3 regions of the Shewanella sp. SW1 genome follow, and region 3 is predicted to be linked to each of the others. Evidence: predicted binding sites of a transcription regulator. Region 3 holds the regulator's gene; each other region holds the start of a gene.

Region 1 (6,723 bases), on a different contig from region 3:
ACGATTGGCAAAACCCCACTCGTTATCGCACCACAGGAGTAACTTCACCAACTGACCGGCGCTCACGCGGGTCTGGGTACCATCGACAATACTGGAGCGCGGGTCATGGTTGAAATCACATGAGACTAAGGGCTCATCAGTATAGCCTAAGATGCCGTTAAATCGCCCATTGGCGGCTGATTCCAGCACCTGATTGACTGTGGCAATATCGACGGTTTTTTCTAAGGTCACGGACAAATCGATGGCGGTCACGTTGATGGTGGGCACGCGCACCGAAATCGCTTCAAACTTATTTTTCATGTGCGGCAAGATCCGCTCAATGCCGCGGGCAAGTTTAGTGTCGACAGGGATAATCGATTGGCCAGCGGCGCGGGTACGACGCAAATCATCATGATAAGCATCGATCACTTGTTGATCATTCATCGCCGAATGGATAGTGGTAATGGCACCGCTTTTAACGCCAAAGTGGCGATCAAGCACATCGATCACTGGCACGATACAGTTTGTGGTGCAAGAAGCGTTGGACACCACAGTATGTTCGGCGCGGAGTAAATCGTGGTTTACACCATAGACAATCGTGCCATCGACATCGGCTGAGGATGGATGACTTATCAGCACTTGTTTAGCGCCGGCGTGAATATGGGCTTCGCAGCTTTGACGATCGACTAATACGCCTGTGGCTTCATAGACAATATCTATGTCCATCTCGTGCCAAGGGAGTTTTGCCGGATCGGGCTCGTGGAGGATTTTTATCGCATCGTCGCCAATCAGCATATGATCATCAACAAGCTTCACTTTATGCGCAAACCGACCGTGGGTGGTGTCGTACTGGGTCAGATGAATAATGGCTTCAGGTTTAGCTAATTCATTAATCGCGACAATCTGCATTTGCTGCCGTTTTCCAGACTCATATAAAGCTCGGAGAATAGAGCGGCCGATACGGCCATAACCATTGATAGCGACTCGGATCATTGAGGTCTCAATTTCCTCTTAATACAAAAACGGCCTGCAAACGATTGCAGGCCGCATTATACAGATTAACACTTAAAAAGTTTAACCTTTTGTATTGAATCTAATCCCTTGAGCGATTAGCCCAATGATTTTGCAGCATTCAGCACATTTTCAACGGTGAAACCGAAGTGATTCAATAGCACGTTACCCGGCGCAGACTCACCAAATGTGGTCATGCCCACAACTGTGCCTTCAAACCCGACGTACTTGTACCAGAAATCGGTATGCGCCGCTTCAATAGCCACACGTTTAGTCACAGCACGGGGTAATACAGATTCTTTATACGCGGCATCTTGCTTATCGAACTCAGTCGTCGATGGCATAGAGACTACGCGAACGTGTTTACCTTGCTCAGTCAGTGCAGCGGCTGTATCCATTGCCAATTGTACTTCGCTACCAGTTGCGATCAGGATCAGTTCTGGTGTGCCCGCACAGTCTTGCAGTACATAAGCACCTTTAGCCACATTAGCTAATTGCTCAGCGGTACGCGCTTGAGCTTTCAGGTTTTGACGGCTGAAGATCAGTGACGTAGGTGCATTACGGCGCTCAATCGCAGCTTTCCAAGAAACTGCCGTTTCTGCCGCATCACATGGACGCCATACGGCCATATTTGGCGTCATACGCAGGTTAGCTAATTGCTCAACTGGTTGATGCGTTGGGCCATCTTCACCTTGACCGATAGAGTCATGGGTATAAACGAAGATGTTTTGAATACCCATCAGCGCCGACATACGGACTGCGTTACGAGCATATTCCATGAACATCATGAAAGTTGCGCCGTAGTTGATGAAACCACCATGCAGCGAAGCACCGTTCATAATGCCGCTCATGCCGAATTCACGCACGCCGTAGTAAATGTAGTTACCAGCTGGATCGTCTTGAATACCTTTAGAACCTGACCACAGTGTCAAGTTAGAACCCGCTAAGTCAGCAGAGCCGCCTAACAGTTCAGGCAACATAGCGCCAAATGCACCGATGGCATTTTGTGAGGCTTTACGGCTCGCAATACCTTCGGCTTTGTCCTGTGATGCTTGCACGAATGCCTGCGCTTTTTCTTCGAAATCAGCCGGTAATTCACCTTTCAGAACGCGACGCTCATATTCAGCAGCCAGTTCTGGGTGAGCAGCGCGATATGCTGCAAACTTCTCGTTCCACGCTGCTTCACGGGCCGCACCGGCTTCTTTGGCATCCCAACCGGCATAAACGTCAGCAGGGATTTCAAATGGTGCATGTGGCCAGCCAAGGAATTCACGGGCGGCTGCGATTTCTGCATCGCCTAGTGGCGCGCCGTGACAATCGTGGCTGCCAGATTTGTTGGGTGAACCAAAACCGATAATGGTTTTGCAGCAAATCATTGTTGGTTTATCGGTCACCGCTTTCGCCGCTTCGATAGCAGCACGGATTGCCGCGCTATCGTGACCGTCAACACCGGCAATCACATGCCAGCCGTAAGCTTCAAAACGTTTTGGCGTATCATCGGTGAACCAGCCTTCAACATGGCCATCGATAGAAATACCGTTGTCATCCCAAAATGCGACCAGTTTACCTAAACCTAAAGTACCGGCTAATGAACAGGCTTCGTGGGAAATACCTTCCATCAAACAGCCATCGCCGAGGAAGCAGTAAGTGTAGTGATCAACGATATCGTGACCATCACGGTTAAACTGTGCCGCTAAGGTTTTCTCAGCAATGGCCATACCGACAGCGTTGCTGATGCCCGCACCGAGTGGACCCGTTGTGGTTTCAACACCTGGGGTGTAACCGTATTCTGGGTGACCCGGGGTTTTAGAATGCAATTGACGGAACTGTTTTAGCTCTTCAATTGGTAATTCATAACCAGTCAGGTGAAGTAAAGAGTAAATCAGCATTGAACCGTGACCGTTAGAGAGGATAAAACGATCTCTATCTACCCATTTCGGATTGTCCGGGTTGTGCTTAAGGAAATCATTCCACAGCACTTCAGCAATATCTGCCATACCCATTGGGGCGCCGGGATGGCCTGAATTTGCTTTTTGAACTGCATCCATACTTAACGCACGGATTGCGTTTGCGAGTACTTTACGGGAAGACATGCTCTCTCCTGCTTGTTTGTGGGGTCTAGCGGGCAATTTGGATGCATATTTTCCCCTACATGCCAGTGTGACGCAAACTAAAATTACCATTCACTCAGCAAAAGATGGGCGAATATGTACCCAAACAACCTGAAGATGCAGGATTCAGGTCGCTTGAGTATACAAGTCGCAGAAACAAGCCAGTCACTCTACTGGCGTTTACTTAAGAGGGCATAGCAAGGATCACTTGTAATAGAGAAATAAATTCCTCAAAAACATAGTAAACTTAATGCTATGAAATATAAGTAAAATAACCTATTTATGACTGAGCGTAGTCGTTTTCAGGTCACAATCTGAGAGGATTTTTTATTATCGGGGGTGATCGGCAATCGGATTTAAACTAAAATAGCCGTCTAGATGTAGATGCTTCTACACGTTTGAATGCTAACGACGAGATTTTCCTACTATGGCAAAGCACTTGTTTACTTCTGAGTCGGTCTCAGAAGGTCATCCCGATAAGATTGCAGATCAGATTTCTGATGCTGTGCTAGATGCAATTCTGGCTCAAGATCCAAAAGCACGCGTAGCGTGTGAAACTTATGTCAAAACCGGCATGGTATTAGTGGGTGGTGAAGTCACTACCTCTGCCTGGGTTGATATTGAAGAAATCACCCGTAAAACGGTGCGTGAAATTGGTTATACCCATTCAGATATGGGGTTTGATGCAGACTCGTGCGCAGTATTAAACGCCATTGGTAAGCAATCACCCGACATCAATCAAGGTGTAGACCGCGCAGACCCTGCAGAGCAAGGTGCTGGCGATCAAGGGTTAATGTTTGGCTATGCCAACAACGAAACCGACATTCTGATGCCTGCACCTATCACCTATGCCCACGCATTAGTGAAACGTCAGTCTGAAGTGCGTAAAAATGGCACGCTACCTTGGTTACGCCCAGATGCGAAAAGCCAAGTCACTTTTGCCTATGATGATGGCAAAATTATCGGTATCGATGCAGTTGTGTTATCGACTCAGCACAGAGATGACGTTTCACAAGCCGACTTAATTGAAGGCGTGATGGAAACCATTATCAAGCCAGTATTACCGGCTCAATGGTTAAACAAAGATACTAAGTTCTTTATCAACCCAACTGGCCGTTTTGTTATCGGTGGTCCAGTAGGCGATTGCGGCTTAACGGGTCGTAAGATCATCGTTGACACCTACGGCGGCATGGCCCGTCATGGTGGTGGCGCATTCTCTGGTAAAGATCCATCAAAAGTGGACCGTAGCGCAGCATACGCTGCCCGTTATGTGGCAAAAAACATAGTTGCAGCAGGTCTTGCTGATCGCTGTGAAATCCAAGTGTCTTACGCTATTGGTGTGGCAGAGCCTACCTCTATCAGCATCGAGACCTTCGGTACCGGTAAAGTGTCTGAAGAAGTGCTGATCAAGTTAGTGCGTCAACACTTTGAACTGCGCCCATACGGTTTAACGGCAATGCTAGATTTAGCACGTCCAATTTATCAAGCGACCGCCGCTTATGGCCACTTTGGTCGCAGCGAATTCCCATGGGAAGCAACTGATAAAGCCGAAATATTGCGCGCTGACGCGGGTCTATAGTCTTAATTCATTTCAATTTTTACACTTAAGACCCATGAAAAACCGCTACCCAGCGGTTTTTTTATGTCTGACATTTAGTTAGATTACAAATATGGCAAAATAAAAGCAGCATATACACAGACCATTAGAGTGCACAGACCCTATGACCGATAACACCATCTTATTACAGCAACTTCAATCTTGTGCATGGGCAGCCAATGTAGGTCAGCCAGAGGAAATAGCAAAGACATACGGTACATTAGAGGAAATCGCCGCTTTTCTTGAATCCGATCCTGAAGCCTTTTTTGAAACACCTTACGAAATCCAATATGAAAGCCTGTGTGTAACTGATCATGACTTGGCAAATTCGTTAAAAACAAAGGCAGTAGTAAATGATGTGCATGCTTGGATTTCTGACAGCGAAGTCGATGAAATTTCTAAGTCAGCTTACCTCTCCACTTGGAAAATTATTCCCGTTGCAGAAATATGCGCGCTGACATCCGATGACGCTAATACGCTCGCAACACTGCTACTAGCTGACGTTAAACTTTCAGCCTTTACGAGTGAACGCCTATTTTGGTATCTCTGTGGAAGAATACCCTTTGGTTATATTGGTACTTACCCAAACGGGCAATGGCTGATACTTTAGACTTATACGCTAGCACCTTTAATGTTTCTGACTTCATCTAGGATCTATTGAGCTTTCGAGAATGATTTTTAGAGAGCATGCCAAGATTGATACTAACCAATGCACGCAGGGAAACGCTATTTCATTTAATGAACAGCACAGGCCATGTTTATGATAAACCTGAACATAGACAAACATTCGAAGGCATTCTTTACCGCCTTCTAGCAGGCCCCCCTTAGCAAGATTGACCCAAAGAGTTGGGCCATTGGAGTACGGTTTTTAGAGGGTTTCATTTATGGTCTAAAAAGACATTCAGGCCTATTTACTCAAAGCTTTAGTGAAAATGGCCGACACGGAATGGGTCTTTATTGATGGCTCGATAGTGCGGACTCTCCAGCACAGTGCAGGTGCACTGAGTAATGAGTAATGAGTAATGAGTAATGAGTAATGAGTAATGAGTAATGAGTAATGAGAGTTACCCTATTGTTTAATTGATAGTGGATACCTTTATCAAACGGGTAACTCTCAGTTTTATCTATCGCCCATGAATATCAAATAATGACTAATGCACAGAGTATTAGTTTAGAAACGTACATTCATACCAACCCAGAAGTTACGGGCCTTATCTTTGTTATTAAAATCATCAACGTAAGATGCTGTGTATCCGTTTTGGCCATTGTCGTCAGAGACACAAGTGGTGCTAGTGTCACTACATTCGGTGAAGACAATATCGTATGAAGTAAAATCTTTATCAAACAAGTTATTTACTCGCATGTTGAAGGTGACAAACTCACTCGCCTGATAAGAACCACCAAGATGGAACACGTTATAACCCTTATAGTAGAGTGCAGCATCATTAATGATATCCCAAGAGCGATAACGTTTAGCACGGTATTCAGAGGTCAAGAATACGTTAAATGAGTCGGTCAACTCCCATTTTAATGTCGCGTTTGCCATATGCTTGGCACTGTTGCCGAGTGGACGGCCTTGCTCTGCACCGCTTTTCTGCTCGCTATCTGTGTAGGTATAATTAGCATTTAACGTTAAGGCATCTAGAATTTCCCAACGTCCCGCGAGCTCAGCACCTTGAATAGTAACTTTATCTATGTTGACTGTTTTGCTACTGACTGCATAACCTAAATCAGCATATTCACCCGCATCGGAACATTCTATGCTCGTACCTTTACCACAGGGTTGTGAAGCAATCTTATCGTCAAAGTCATTTTTAAAGATAGTGACGTTAAAATTATGGCCATCTGGATGGGACCAATACAGGGCGACTTCGCTGGACACACTGGTTTCAGCTTCGAGATCTGGGTTACCAAATTGCGGTGAGGTTCCTTGGCCACCAAAGCCAACGACACCATCATACAATTGTGTGGTTTTAGGTGTTTTAAAACCTGTGCTCACCCCACCCTTTACAGTCCACTCATTAT
Region 2 (6,723 bases), on a different contig from region 3:
CTGCGCGCCATCACCGCGGAATTTCTCCGCGATTTCAAGTAACTGCTCGGTATTGCTTGAGCCTTCAACTGGGCAGGGCAAGTTAAGCACCACGTTTTCGACCCGCACTTTAAGTTCAGGGTCGATATCGTCGTAAATGGCTAACTGACCCGCGTTGACAATGCCCATGTCCATGCCGACTTTGATGGCGTGGTACAGGAAAACGGCGTGAATCGCCTCGCGCACTGGGTTGTTACCGCGGAATGAGAACGACACGTTCGACACGCCGCCCGAAATCATCGCGTGGGGCAGGGTGGCTTTAATCGCTTTAATGGCATCAATAAAATCGACGGCATAGTTGTCGTGTTCATCGATACCGGTGGCGATGGCAAAAATGTTCGGGTCGAAGATGATGTCTTCTGGCGGAAAGCCGACCTTATCAACCAGCACCCGATAGGCGCGGGTACAAATTTCGATTTTACGCGCTTTAGTGTCGGCCTGACCTTGCTCATCGAATGCCATGATAATGGCCGCCGCGCCGTAGCGTTTCACTAAGGTGGCTTGCTCAATAAACTTGGCTTCGCCTTCTTTGAGGGAAATAGAGTTAACTATGCCCTTGCCTTGAATACATTTGAGGCCAGCTTCGATCACTTCCCATTTAGAGGAGTCGATCATAATCGGTACGCGGCTGATGTCGGGCTCAGAGGCAATCAAGTTCAAAAACTTGTGCATGATCTCGGCGCCATCGAGCATGCCTTCGTCCATGTTGATGTCGATGATTTGCGCGCCGCTTTCGACCTGCTCGCGGGCGACATCGAGCGCTTGCTCAAACTTGCCTTCTTTGATCAACTTTAAAAACTTAGCCGAGCCTGTGACGTTGGTGCGCTCACCCACGTTAACGAACAGGGATTGGGCGTCGATAGTCAGTGGTTCCAAACCTGCCAAGCGGCAAGCGACTGGAATGTCCGGCAAAATACGCGGGTCATGACGGCTCACCGCTTCGCGGATCACGCGGATATGTTCAGGCGTACTACCACAACAACCCCCGATAATATTGAGCATGCCTTCGCGCGCCCAATCTTCGATCACATTCGCCATGTCTTCTGGGGTTTCATCGTAACCGCCAAACTCGTTCGGCAGGCCTGCATTCGGATGCGCCGACACATAACACTCACTGATGCGGGATAATTCTTCCACATAGGGGCGTAATTCTTTTGGCCCAAGTGCACAGTTAAGACCGATAGATAACGGCTTGATATGGCGAAGGGAATTGTAAAAGGCTTCGGTCGTTTGGCCAGTCAGTGTGCGGCCAGAGGCATCGGTAATGGTGCCCGAAATCATGATAGGCAGTCTGTCTTTAGAATGCTGACCGAATAAGTCATCAAATACCGATTCAATCGCAAACAGCGCGGCTTTGGCGTTTAAGGTATCGAATATGGTCTCGACCATAATGATATCCGCGCCGCCCTCAATCAGTGCCTTAGTGGATTCTTTGTAAGCAGTCACTAACTCATCGAAGCTGACGTTGCGATAGCCAGGGTCGTTCACATCAGGGCTAATCGAACACGTACGGTTAGTGGGGCCTAACACACCGGCGACGTAGCGTGGAATGCCTGTGGCAGCAAAGGCTTCATCACAGGCTTCACGGGCGAGGCGCGCGCCGACTAAGTTAATTTCGGCGGACAGCGACTGCATGTCGTAGTCGGCCATGGCGATGGTGGTGGCGTTAAAGGTGTTGGTTTCAATGATGTCTGCACCGGCGTTTAAGTAGTCGGTGTGAATTTGTTTGATGATGTGAGGCTGTGACAAGACCAAGAGGTCGTTGTTACCTTTGACATCCGTATGCCAATCTTTAAAGCGTTCGCCGCGATAGTCCTCTTCTTCCAGTTTGTAGCCTTGGATCATAGTGCCCATGGCACCGTCTAAGATCAGAATGCGCTCTGCAAGCTGTTTGCGAATGTCTGCTAATATTTGGCTGGCTTTGGTTGAGGGTATCGTCATAAATAATTACCTTAAATACAGCTAAGTTAAGTCCAAAAATCGGCCATTGTTATGCTAAGTGCATTTTATTGTCGTCAGCCGACATTTTTTTGAATACTTGTTCTTAAAAATTTGTTTTGGACATTTAAACGTATAGACGTCCATAATACGCGACTTATGATTGTCAGGGCAAGGTCAAAATTGACTGACGATAATTGAGTCCTAGCGCCACTTTATCCCCAGTTTAACGGTTTTTTTGCTGGGCTAGTTGTATTGTTAGTCGTTGGACTAGGACGTAATTGAGTATATAGGACGACGGGTCTAATGTGGGGCTTCAACAAAATTTGCCATGAGTGATAGACATAGGAATACGATGAAACAAGTTCGATTGTTATTGTTGCGTCACGGCGAGTGCGAAGGCGGCGCCATTTTACGCGGCCGTGTGGATGTGCCTTTAAGTGAAAAGGGCTGGCAGCAAATGTCGGCAGCGGTTGAGGCGCAGGCAAGTACCTGCAGCGCTATCTACAGCTCGACTTCACGCCGCTGCGCCGAATTTGCCCAAGCCTTTGCCGCCGAGCTGCATTCGACGGCGGCGCTGGTATCTGAGTCAAGGCCATTGCAGGCGCAGTTTTTAACGGGTTTACAGGAAATTGATTTTGGCGATTGGGACGGTCGTCGGCTCGATGAACTGTATCAACAAGCGGGCGAACATTTAGCGGCCTATTGGCAAAACCCTTGGCAAACACCGCCGCCCAATGGGGAAACTATGGCTAGTTTCGAGTCGCGGGTGAATGGGACGATTGACCAGATACTCGCCGCCGAGTTTAAACGATTGACCCTTGACTCACATAAAATGGGTAATGAAAACAGTGCCGTTAATGAAACCGCTGACAATATGCCAACCACTCAAGTGTGGGTCGTGACCCACGGCGGGGTGATCCGTCACTTAATGGCGCGTGCCTTAGGGGTTGAACGGGCGGTGGGGTTTTATAGTCAACTCGATTTACCCGTGGCGGCCGTGGTGAGCGTTAATGTGCTGCAAGATGAACAGGGTGCCTGCTATTGGCGTTTAGATTGGCCGAGTGGGCGCAGGTGTTGAGGCCTTATTTCACTATCTCGGCGCTATCATGTAGGCGTGATTGTTTGGCGAGAATAAGCTGACATGAAAATATTCTGATTTAAACAGCATTGCCTAATGGGATAGATGTAGGATAATGCTTTTCCCTGACGTTTGAACGAGATAGCGTATTACATGCGCAATGAGTGATAACGTCGCAGAAATAGGTGTTGGGAATAGACTCTCTTTGTTCGAATCGCTCCGTTGTTTTAATTCACAGTGGCGTTGTTAACAAAGAGCATATCAACCCAAACATAATAGGGAATCGGGGAGCTGCTTGTTAGTCAGCCAGAACTGTGCCCGCAACTGTGAGTAGTTTAAAGAAGCACCTAGATTCTAGAGCCTAGCCCCTTCTTTTCTACAAGTCAGGAGACCTGCCTATTTCTGTTATCGCTGCGTGCAGCCTTAGTTCTCGAGCGGGTGACTCGAGGGAGCAGATGACAATATGCACAACCTTTTTTATACAGGTTTGGACTCGATAGGAGCGCCGCTTAGGTGAAACTTTCCGCAATCCAAACTAATAGCCCCGTGAATGACAGTGACACTAACCCGTCATTGAGCCCGTCAGTCGCGCTCAATGTGAGCCAGTTGAGCTGGTGTATCGATGGCAAAACCATTCTTTCCGATATTAACTTTACGCTGCCAACGGGGCAGATGCTGGGGCTGATTGGCCCTAACGGTGCGGGCAAGTCTAGCTTGCTGCGCTGTTTGTATCGGTTTGTTCGCCCAACTCAGGGAAAAATTACCCTTTTTGATCAAGATATTGAGCGCTTGTCGCCCAAGGCGTTTGCCTGTCGCGTTGCCGTAGTGCAGCAGGATACACCGCACTATTTTGACCTCACCACAGAGCAATTGGTCAGTATGGGCTTAACGCCCCACAAGGGTATGTTCGATACCAATTCGAGCTGTGATATTGAGCGTATTACTAAGGCTTTAGAGAAAGTAGGCTTGAGCCATAAGATGCACCAACAATATGAGCACTTATCTGGCGGTGAAAAGCAACGCGCCTTGATTGCCCGTGCCATAGTGCAGCAGCCGCAGCTTTTAATCCTCGATGAGCCAACGAACCACCTCGATGTGCGCTATCAAATTCAAATCCTCGAATTGGTGCGTAGTCTTGGCATTAGCGTGATTGCCTCTATTCATGATCTTAATTTAGCCAGTGCCCTGTGCGACAGTTTGTTGTTGATCCATAACGGGGAAGTCAGCGCTATGGGGACGCCAACCGAAGTATTAACCGAGGCGCGAATTGGCGATGTGTTTGGCGTGTGTGCTCAGGTATCGCCCCATCCACAACATAAAAAGCCCTTAATCAGCTATTTTTATGGTTACCACCATGTAGATCATGGCCTGAACGAGCGAGGCGAAGGTGGATGACTCCGGGGAGTAAACAATATTTCATCTCATATTTGGGGCGTATCGTGACACCGTTGACGAGACAACAACTGATGCTGCTCGTATTAGGTATCATCACTTTGATAACGCCTATTGTCGCGACGAGTTTTGGTGCGGCGAACATCAGTTTTATGAATGTTATTCAAGTATTTATCAATAAGGCGACGAACCTCACTCAAGCCAATGGCATGACTGAGCGCATTGTGATGGAGCTCAGGCTACCGCGCATTTTACTGGCTTTTGTGGCGGGTGCGGGTTTGTCACTGGCGGGCAGTGTGTTGCAAACCGTGACTCGCAATCCGCTCGCCGATCCCTATTTGTTTGGCATTAGCTCTGGCGCGTCCTTTGGCGCTGTGGTGATGTTGACCTTATTCACTGGCTCTGGATTTTTTGATAATGCGGGCATGGCGGCACATTCTGGGCTTTTTAGCGGTTCGGGCGCCTTGTCTGGATTACTTTGGTTTAGCTTGCCCTTGGGCGCTTTTATTGGCGCGAGTTTGTCGGTGCTAATAGTGCTGGCTTTGTCTGGGCTTGGGCTCAATAGCCAAGTGGAGCGCATGCTGCTCTCTGGTGTGGCGACCTCCTTTATGTTCGGCGCATTAACGAGTCTGCTACTGTATTTCGCCAGTCCGCAGGCGACAGCCTCTGTGCTGTTTTGGAGTTTAGGCAGTTTTGCAAAGGCCAGTTGGTCCTTGTTAGTACTGCCAACACTGGTGATTGGCGCGAGTTTATTCATTATTTTAGGCATGAAACGGCAGATCATGGCGTTGCAGGCGGGGGATGAAACGGCGCATACCTTAGGGGTGAATGTGCCTAAGCTGCGGCTCAATATGTTGCTGCTTTGCTCCTTGATTACCGCTATTTTGGTGGCTACCTGTGGCGGTATCGGTTTTGTCGGGTTAATGATCCCCCATACCGTGCGTATGCTATTCCCCGGTCGTCAGCCAATTTTATTAACGGCGCTGGTGGGCGGATTATTTATGGTGTGGATTGATGTATTAGCGCGCTGTTTATTGGGTAATCAAGAGTTGCCCGTGGGCATTATCACGGCCGCCATAGGTAGCATGTTCTTTTTGCTGATTTTACGTAAGCGTAGAGTCATGCCGTAAATACAAGGTCATGCCGTAGGCGCCTAGTCAGGATGTAAACCCAGAGTTAAGTCGTCATCCTAGAGTCATGTCGTAAGTGCAGACTGACGGGATAATCAGTATTTCTGTTGATATCCCACCCGCGATTGGAAATGCACAATTGGACATGTTCGTCATAGACGCGGGATGCGTTGTGGTTATTTAATGTAGATTACAAAGTGGAGTGTGGATGTCTCAGTCAGCCGTGTCTTTTCAAATAAGCCCTGTGAGTAAAGCGCAGGATCTGGTGATTCTGCAGAAAATTGATCTTAAGACTAAGCCGCCCGGCGCCTTAGGTCAGCTCGAATCCTTAGCCTTGCAGATTGCCCGCGTGCAAACGACTGATTTGCAAAAAACGGAGCAGCCACAAACGGATGTGCTCAAAATAGTCCATCCAACCATGTTAGTGTTTGCGGGGGATCATGGCATTGCCGCAGAAGGCGTGTCGATTGCCCCTAGCGAAGTGACTCATCAAATGGTGCAAAACTTTGCCCATGGCGGCGCCGCGATTAACGTTTTTTGTCGGCAGGTGGGCTTTAAGCTCGAAGTGATCGATTGCGGTATTTTAACGCCAGTTGAAGGGGTTGAAGGTATTATCGATCAACGTCTTGGCGCTGGAACGGGTGCAATCCATTTAGAGCCCGCGATGACGTTGGAAACCGTCGATAAAGGCTTTGCTATGGCGCGCGATTTGATTGAACGTCACCATCAAGCGGGTTGTAACTTAGTCGCCTTTGGCGAAATGGGCATAGGCAATACCTCCTCTGCTGCGGCCATTATGGCGGCGATTATGCAGCTGGATGTGATTGATTGTGTCGGCCGTGGTACGGGCATTAATAGCGAAACCTTAGAACGTAAATTGATGCTGATTGAGCTTGCGTTATTGCTGCATCAAAGCGCCTTAACTGGGCCTAAGTCAGTGTTAGCTTGCCTAGGAGGCTTTGAAATTGTGCAGATGACGGGAGCTATGTTAGCTGCCGCTGAACGTAAAATGCTGGTGGTCGTGGACGGTTTTATCGCGACAGCGGCGGCATTAGTCGCGGTGCAAATCGCCCCCAATGTGCGTGATTATTTGATTTTTGCCCATCAATCCGATGAGCAAGGTCATCTGCGAATGTTAGAATT
Region 3 (6,723 bases):
ACACTGCGGATCACAAACACATTATCACCAGGGGTTAAGTTGGCGTAAGGGTGATGGGTATCAATCCACTGCAAACCCACCTCGGCCTTGAGCTCTGGGCCGCTGTTGTCTAAGGATGCCACATATCTGAGCACCTTATTTTGCTCCGCCGCCGCACCATACTGTTGCAGCAGATCGGCATCTAACTCGGCAATGCGGGTGAGAAATTGATCTAAGGGAATATCCGCCAAAGCGGCTGGTACGAGTGAGCGCAGCTCAATATCTTCAAGCTCGATTTCAAGGCCTATTTCACGGGCCAAAATAAGCAGTTTACGCTGCATATCACGGCCGGAGAGATCATCGCGGGGATCGGGTTCAGTGATGCCTAAGCCTCTGGCTTCAATCACTAATTCAGAGAAAGGCTTGCTGGTATCGTATTTCTCAAACAACCAACACAAGGTGCCAGAGAAAATCCCGCCCACCGCTTCAACGCTATCACCGCTGTTACGCAGATCATTTAGCGCATGTTGGATAGGTAAACCAGCGCCACAGCTGGCGTTATAGCGCCAAAACAAACGACGATTACCCAGTTGCTGCTTTAACTCTCGATAGAAAGGCAGTGGACCCGAGCCCGCAAGTTTATTCGCGCTCACCACATGTATGCCACGCTCGAACAGTTCTGGATATTGCAGCGTCAAACTAGCGCTGGCACTGATATCTAAGGCCACCAGCTCATCGCAGTTAACTTGCTCTAATTGCTCGAATAAATGTTCATACTGCCAAGGCGTTGCTTCAGTATTAAACTCTGTTTGCCACGCAGCAAGATTAATGCCAGTGGATTTAATCAAGGCTTTACTCGAACTGACTAAACCGACTAACTCAACACTGGCTTCGAGTTCATGGTCCAGTGATGGCGAAACCGACTTAAACAGATCGATCCAAGCCTCACCGATATTACCCACACCGAGCAGCAGGACACCAATGCGTTTACGCGGGCCAGCGCAGCGGCGGTGAACTTTTTGGGTTAACAGATTCACCTGTGACTGGGGCACTAACGTCACTAAACTTAAATCGCCACTGAACAAAGGTTTAGCATCACGGCTCAGTAAACGGGCGAAGCTGCGGCGATAATGTTCGGCGTCGGCACTCACTAATGCGACTAAACCAAAATCTGTGTTGATCTGCTGATCGCTGATCCCTAATGCTTCTGCCTCGGCATCGAGTAATCTTTGAACTTGTTTTTGATTCTCAGCGGTATAGGCAAGTTCAACCCTTTGATGGGCAGAGGTCCAATGGGCCAATGGCGTTAAACCTGCGGCGATCAATAAATCTAATAAACGAGTTAACTCACCCGTGAGTTTAAAGCCGAACAGGACCACAGCATTGAGGTTAGTCACCACAGGCGCGCTCGCCGACGAACTGTGGGGCGCGATTAAGGTAAAGTCGGTATGCGACGCATAACTTGAACGCACCGCTAAGCTCACTTCAGTATTGAATAACGGCTGCAAAGTGCGCGAATGCAATACTGGCGAGCCCAAACGCGCTAGGCGATCGGCTTCGGCAAGTGACATGCTTTTTAGTAACTTGGCATCGTTGATTTTATTAGGATCGGCGTTGAACACCCCTTCCACATCGGTCCAAATGGTCACGCGCTCGATATCGGCGAGACTAGCAATCAGGCTGGCGCTAAAATCGGAACCATTACGGCCAAGTAATAGGGTATCGCCACGCTCGTTAGCGCAGATAAAACCTGTGATCACTAAGCGTTCATTGGGATGCGCGGCTAATAGGGCTTGTACTTTAGCGCGGGATTCTTGTACCCGAATTTGCGGTACAGCGGCTTCATCGGCCACTAAAATTGAACAGGCATCCACATGGCTTGCCGCCACGCCAGATTCGCGCAGTAGCGCCGCCATTAAACGTGCCGACCAACGTTCGCCAAAGCTCACCACATGATTGATTTGGTATTCGTTGCGCTCATCTAAGGACAACAAGCTGATGAGTTGCGCTTTATCTGTGGCCAAACGCTCACGCAGATCGCGGGCTTGTTCATTCGACAACAACTGCTCAATCAACCCCTGTTGGTAGCTGATCAGCACTTGTAATTCTTCTTGCCATAGCTGACCCGCATCACGCAGCGCTAATAATTTATACAGGAAATTCGTGCTTTTACCCGCCGCAGAGACCACCACGAGATCATCACTATGACCGTGGGTTAACAGGATATGGGCGACTCGGCGATAACAATCGGCATCCGCTAAACTGGAGCCACCAAATTTATGTAAGTGACAACGTGCCATCTATTATTCCTCTACTGACAAGCCACAACGGCGGCTAATCCTGCTTGAATATCTGCAACTAAATCGGCGGCATCTTCAATACCCACCGATAGACGCAATAGGGTGTCCTTAATACCTGCCTCAAAACGCGCCTGCGGCTCCATGGCTCTGTGGGTCATAGTGGCGGGCACGGCCACTAAACTTTCGACGCCACCTAAACTTTCCGCCACGCTAAATAAGCTGAGTGCACCTAAAAAGGCCACCACTTCGGCCTCGCCGCCTTTGAGCTCAAAGCTCAGCATAGCGCCAAAGCCCTGTTGTTGCTTGGCCGCAATGGCGTGACCTGGGTGATCCGCAAGACCGGGGTAATAAACTTTGCTCACCACAGGGCTTTGCGTTAATACCTCAATAATACGCTGGGCATTGGTTTGATGCTCGCGAATACGCACCGCTAAGGTACGCAGGCCTCGCAGGGTCAGATAACTGTCGAAGGCTGACCCCGTTAAGCCTAGAGTGTTCGACCACCAATGTAAGCTTTCGCCGATTTGCGCGTCTTTGGCGACCACAGCGCCGCCGACCACATCGCTGTGACCATTGATATATTTAGTGGTGGAGTGGATAACGATATCCGCGCCTAACAATAGGGGTTGTTGCAATATCGGCGATAAAAAGGTGTTATCGACCACCACCAGCGCGCCGACCTCATGGCTCGCCTTAGCAATGGCTTCGATATCTACCACACGCAATAACGGGTTCGATGGGGTTTCGAGCCACACCATCTTAGGATTCTGCGCAATGGCGGCGGCTAACGCTTGGCTGTCGGTTTGGTCGACCACAATGAGCTTAAACTGGCCTTTCTTCGCTAAGTTGGTAAATAAACGGTAGGAACCACCATAGCAATCATGGGGCACAACTAATAGTTCATCGGGGCCGAGCAAAGTAGTCACTAAGGTGATGGCCGCCATGCCAGTGCACGTCACTATGCCAGTGGCGCCCTTTTCTAATTGCGCTAATGCTTCGCCTAAAATGCAGCGCGTTGGGTTGCCTGAACGACTGTAATCGAATTCGCGGGGATTTTTATGACCATCGAAGGCGTAATTAGTCGACAAATAAATCGGTGGCACAACTGCGCCATATTGAGTATCGCTTTCGATACCCTGACGCACTGCCAGTGTGGCTAATTGACGCTCTGCCATGGGTGGACTCCTAAATTCGATAGACTGATAGAGATGTCTGGACGTCTAAATGTACCTAAGCCCAACGCCATCGTCAATAGGCGTGAAGACGTTTAGACGTCTGAACATAAAGAAATCTGTTTGCAATCACAAAGAAATAGTAGCAATAATTTGACTGTTCTTTGTAAGGGTTTAAAATCTGCCCCGAATTTAGCGTTATAACAGGTGAGTCAATGACTGAATGGAATGGGGAATACATCAGCCCCTATGCTGAACATGGCAAGAAGAATGAACAAGTAAAAAAAATTACTGTGTCTATTCCGCTCAAAGTGCTTAAGGTCCTCACGGACGAACGTACTCGTCGTCAGGTCAATAATTTGCGTCACGCCACCAACAGCGAGCTGTTGTGTGAGGCATTTTTGCACGCCTACACTGGCCAGCCATTGCCCAACGATGACGATCTGTCAAAAGATAACCCAGACAGCATTCCCGCCGAAGCCAAGTTGTTGATGGATCAAATGGGAATCGAGTGGGAAGACATGGAATAGCGACTCGTCGCTTTCAAAGTCATATCACAGTGCTCATCAATAGGGATCGTTAACGATCCCTTTTTGTTTATACCCAAGCGACTTCAAACTTTAAATTTCACCATCTTGAGTTGGTTTGGGATATAGGAAATCCTATGTTTTCTATGATAGATCCACAGACACTCGCCTTAGCCTCGCTGGTCGTGTTTCTGGGCGCATTAACCCAAAGTCTGATTGGGTTTGGGCTTGCGGTTGTCGCCAGTCCTTTGCTGTATATCGTCGATCCACAACTTGTACCTGCGCCTGTTATTGCTATGGGTTTCTCCATCGCCCTGCTGACCTTAGTGCGTGAACGCGGTCACTTAGAATTCAATGGCTTGCAATATGCGCTCCTAGGTCGCGTGCCCGGTGGTTTTATCGGCGCGAGCCTGTTGCTGTTTGCGCCTCAACCCATACTGGGTTTATCCATCGCCGCCATTGTGACTGTCGCAGTGATCCTCAGCCTGTATAAATTCAGCCTGCCAGTGAATAAGAAAACCCTCTTCGGTGCGGGCGTGGTTTCAGGGATCTTCGGCAATATCGCCGCGATTGGTGGCCCGCCGATGGCGATTTTGTTGGCAGGCAAAGATGCCTCGCAGTTTCGCGCTGCCCTGTCGGCCTTCTTCATTTTTAGCTCCATGATTGCATTGATCATTTTAGCGATCACTGGCTTATTAGAATTAAAACATCTGTGGCTGTCGTTGATGCTGCTCCCCTCTGTGATTTTAGGTTACTTAGTCGCAGGACGATTAGTGGGCCGTGTCGATAAAGAGAAGACAAAGATGGCGACGTTAGTCCTGTGCAGTATCAGCGCCTTAGTACTAACGGTGAAGTCGGTTATCGAGTTATTACCCCAATAAGCGTCCCGCTTGTACTGGCAAACCTTCTCACGATTCAAACAATAAAAAAGCACTGACATTGCCAGTGCTTTTTCTTTATCTATCAATATGTAAAGCCAGATTACACTCAGCTTAAATAGCTTTGCCCTGCGTACATAATAAAGTGTCTTAAGGCGAGTACGCCCGTTAAGCTCGCACAAGCCACCATGATCATCGCGCCCTTAGTGTGGCGAGTCGCGGCGGGTAGCAGCATAAACAGCAATGGAATACCAAAGCCAATTCCGACAACACCTATCCAGAACACGCTTGCCCATAGCCCAGAAGTTAACGATGCTAAGGCCGCAGCCGCCGCGCCGCCCTTGAAGTACAAGGCGCAAAACAACATGAACAGGAACAGAATTTCAATCGCCATCACAGGCAATTCTAAACCGTGCATCTTCACTAAAGTTTTGTCGTGGCTGTCAGTCTTAAACATCAGCAACGCCAGTACCGCATTTGCCGCAGCGCCCGCCGATAGACCTGACACTAAAAACAGCGCAGGCAGTACCGCAGTGTTGAGCATAGGATAGGCATTCATCGCCGAAATTAAGAAGCCAGTGTAAGCCCCTACGCCAATGGCGAGGACAAACAACAATACTTCAATCAGCTTTCGAAATGGCATAAGTAACTTAGCGATAGGTGTTAGGAAACCCAACCCCCATTTTGGTAAGTCATCCCGCAGCACAATAATGGCGTACGCAAAAGCTAAGGGAGAATACGCCAGCAGCGCCAGCACCCCGATAGCCATCACAGACTGGAAGTTATAGTGAATTAAGATCAACCAAAAGTGGAATGGTTTGGTTAAGTCAAACACTAAACAAGCTAGACCTAAGCTAATTGCTACAGGCCCAATAATGGCTGCCGCCTTAAGAATGCTGCTTTCGGCTCCCGCGCTGAGTTCCTTATTCGCCCAGCGTAAACCAATGCCAATCAGTAAACTGCCCGCGGATAACCCCGCCATAAACAGGTAAACGGCGATGACCCAGTGCCAAGTGACAGGATCATATTGCGCCATGTCGCCCCAAGTATTGTTCATAATCAAATCCCCCCTCTTTTGGTAGGAACGCGATATACCCTAGGTTTAGTGCCCAAATGGGTTTTATCTTGGTAAGTGATTTTAGTGTTGAGCATGATGGCCACTTCACTGCGTGGATCATTGGCATCACCAAACACTAAGGCATCGGTTGGACACACAGTCACACACGCTGGCTCTTCGCCCCGTGCTAAACGCGTATCCTTACAGAAGTTACACTTGTCCGCCGCCTTGGTTTCTGGGTTCATAAAGCGCACTTTATAAGGGCACGCTGCCACACAGTACATACAGCCGACACACTTCTCGGTATGGATAGAGATAATGCCATCTTCACCCACATAGGCCGCGCCTGTTGGGCACACTTTAACGCAGGGTGCATCTTCACATTGCTGGCAAGATACCCTGTGATATTTGAAATGCAGATTGGGCATCTCACCAAAGGGACCTTCCACACGCACTTGCAGACGAGTTACGCCTTCGGGTACGCCATTTTCACTGCGACACGCCACGTTACAAGCTTGGCAGCCGATGCACTTATTCTCGTCGTGCACCATTACATATCGTTTATTCATTTAAGCCTCCGATTAGCGCTTTGCCAGCGTGACGCCCGTGGTGTGCACTGTCATGCCACACACAGGAGCAGTAACGTGCGGCAGTAAGTTACCGCAGTGGATACCTTTGCCCGTTGCTCTGACCAACTCTTTGTTTTTAGAACCAAAGCCCATGTAAGCAAACACAGTATCTTGGCGAATACCCGGCGTGACTAAGGCATGGCCTTCTTCTGTGCCAACACTGCTGGTGAGGCGGATTGGG

The links. Region 3 encodes MetJ, which represses methionine synthesis genes. Its sites were predicted from a motif close to TAGACGTCTAGACGTCTA; they were not measured.
Region 1: metK (methionine adenosyltransferase) is a predicted target of MetJ. The motif match lies at 3,469-3,486, and genes of this name have one in related genera.
Region 2: metH (methionine synthase) is a predicted target of MetJ. The motif match lies at 2,106-2,123, and genes of this name have one in related genera.

The regions. Positions count from the first base shown of each region.
Region 1 covers NZ_JAKKSG010000013.1:98,920-105,642, forward strand. The annotation lists gene epd (erythrose-4-phosphate dehydrogenase) at 1-972, opposite strand, end outside; gene tkt (transketolase) at 1,089-3,083, opposite strand; gene metK (methionine adenosyltransferase) at 3,529-4,680, shown strand; gene L5M71_RS13120 (hypothetical protein) at 4,823-5,308, shown strand; partial or broken gene L5M71_RS13125 (transposase) at 5,386-5,711, shown strand; gene L5M71_RS13130 (TonB-dependent receptor domain-containing protein) at 5,870-6,723, opposite strand, start outside.
Region 2 covers NZ_JAKKSG010000005.1:175,783-182,505, forward strand. The annotation lists gene metH (methionine synthase) at 1-1,980, opposite strand, end outside; gene L5M71_RS06440 (histidine phosphatase family protein) at 2,333-3,058, shown strand; cobalamin riboswitch at 3,280-3,473, shown strand; gene L5M71_RS06445 (ABC transporter ATP-binding protein) at 3,572-4,453, shown strand; gene L5M71_RS06450 (FecCD family ABC transporter permease) at 4,450-5,580, shown strand; gene cobT (nicotinate-nucleotide--dimethylbenzimidazole phosphoribosyltransferase) at 5,789-6,723, shown strand, end outside.
Region 3 covers NZ_JAKKSG010000007.1:48,875-55,597, forward strand. The annotation lists gene L5M71_RS07955 (bifunctional aspartate kinase/homoserine dehydrogenase II) at 1-2,279, opposite strand, end outside; gene metB (cystathionine gamma-synthase) at 2,291-3,454, opposite strand; gene metJ (met regulon transcriptional regulator MetJ) at 3,667-3,981, shown strand; gene L5M71_RS07970 (sulfite exporter TauE/SafE family protein) at 4,116-4,859, shown strand; gene nrfD (NrfD/PsrC family molybdoenzyme membrane anchor subunit) at 4,966-5,913, opposite strand; gene L5M71_RS07980 (4Fe-4S dicluster domain-containing protein) at 5,916-6,482, opposite strand; gene phsA (thiosulfate reductase PhsA) at 6,495-6,723, opposite strand, start outside.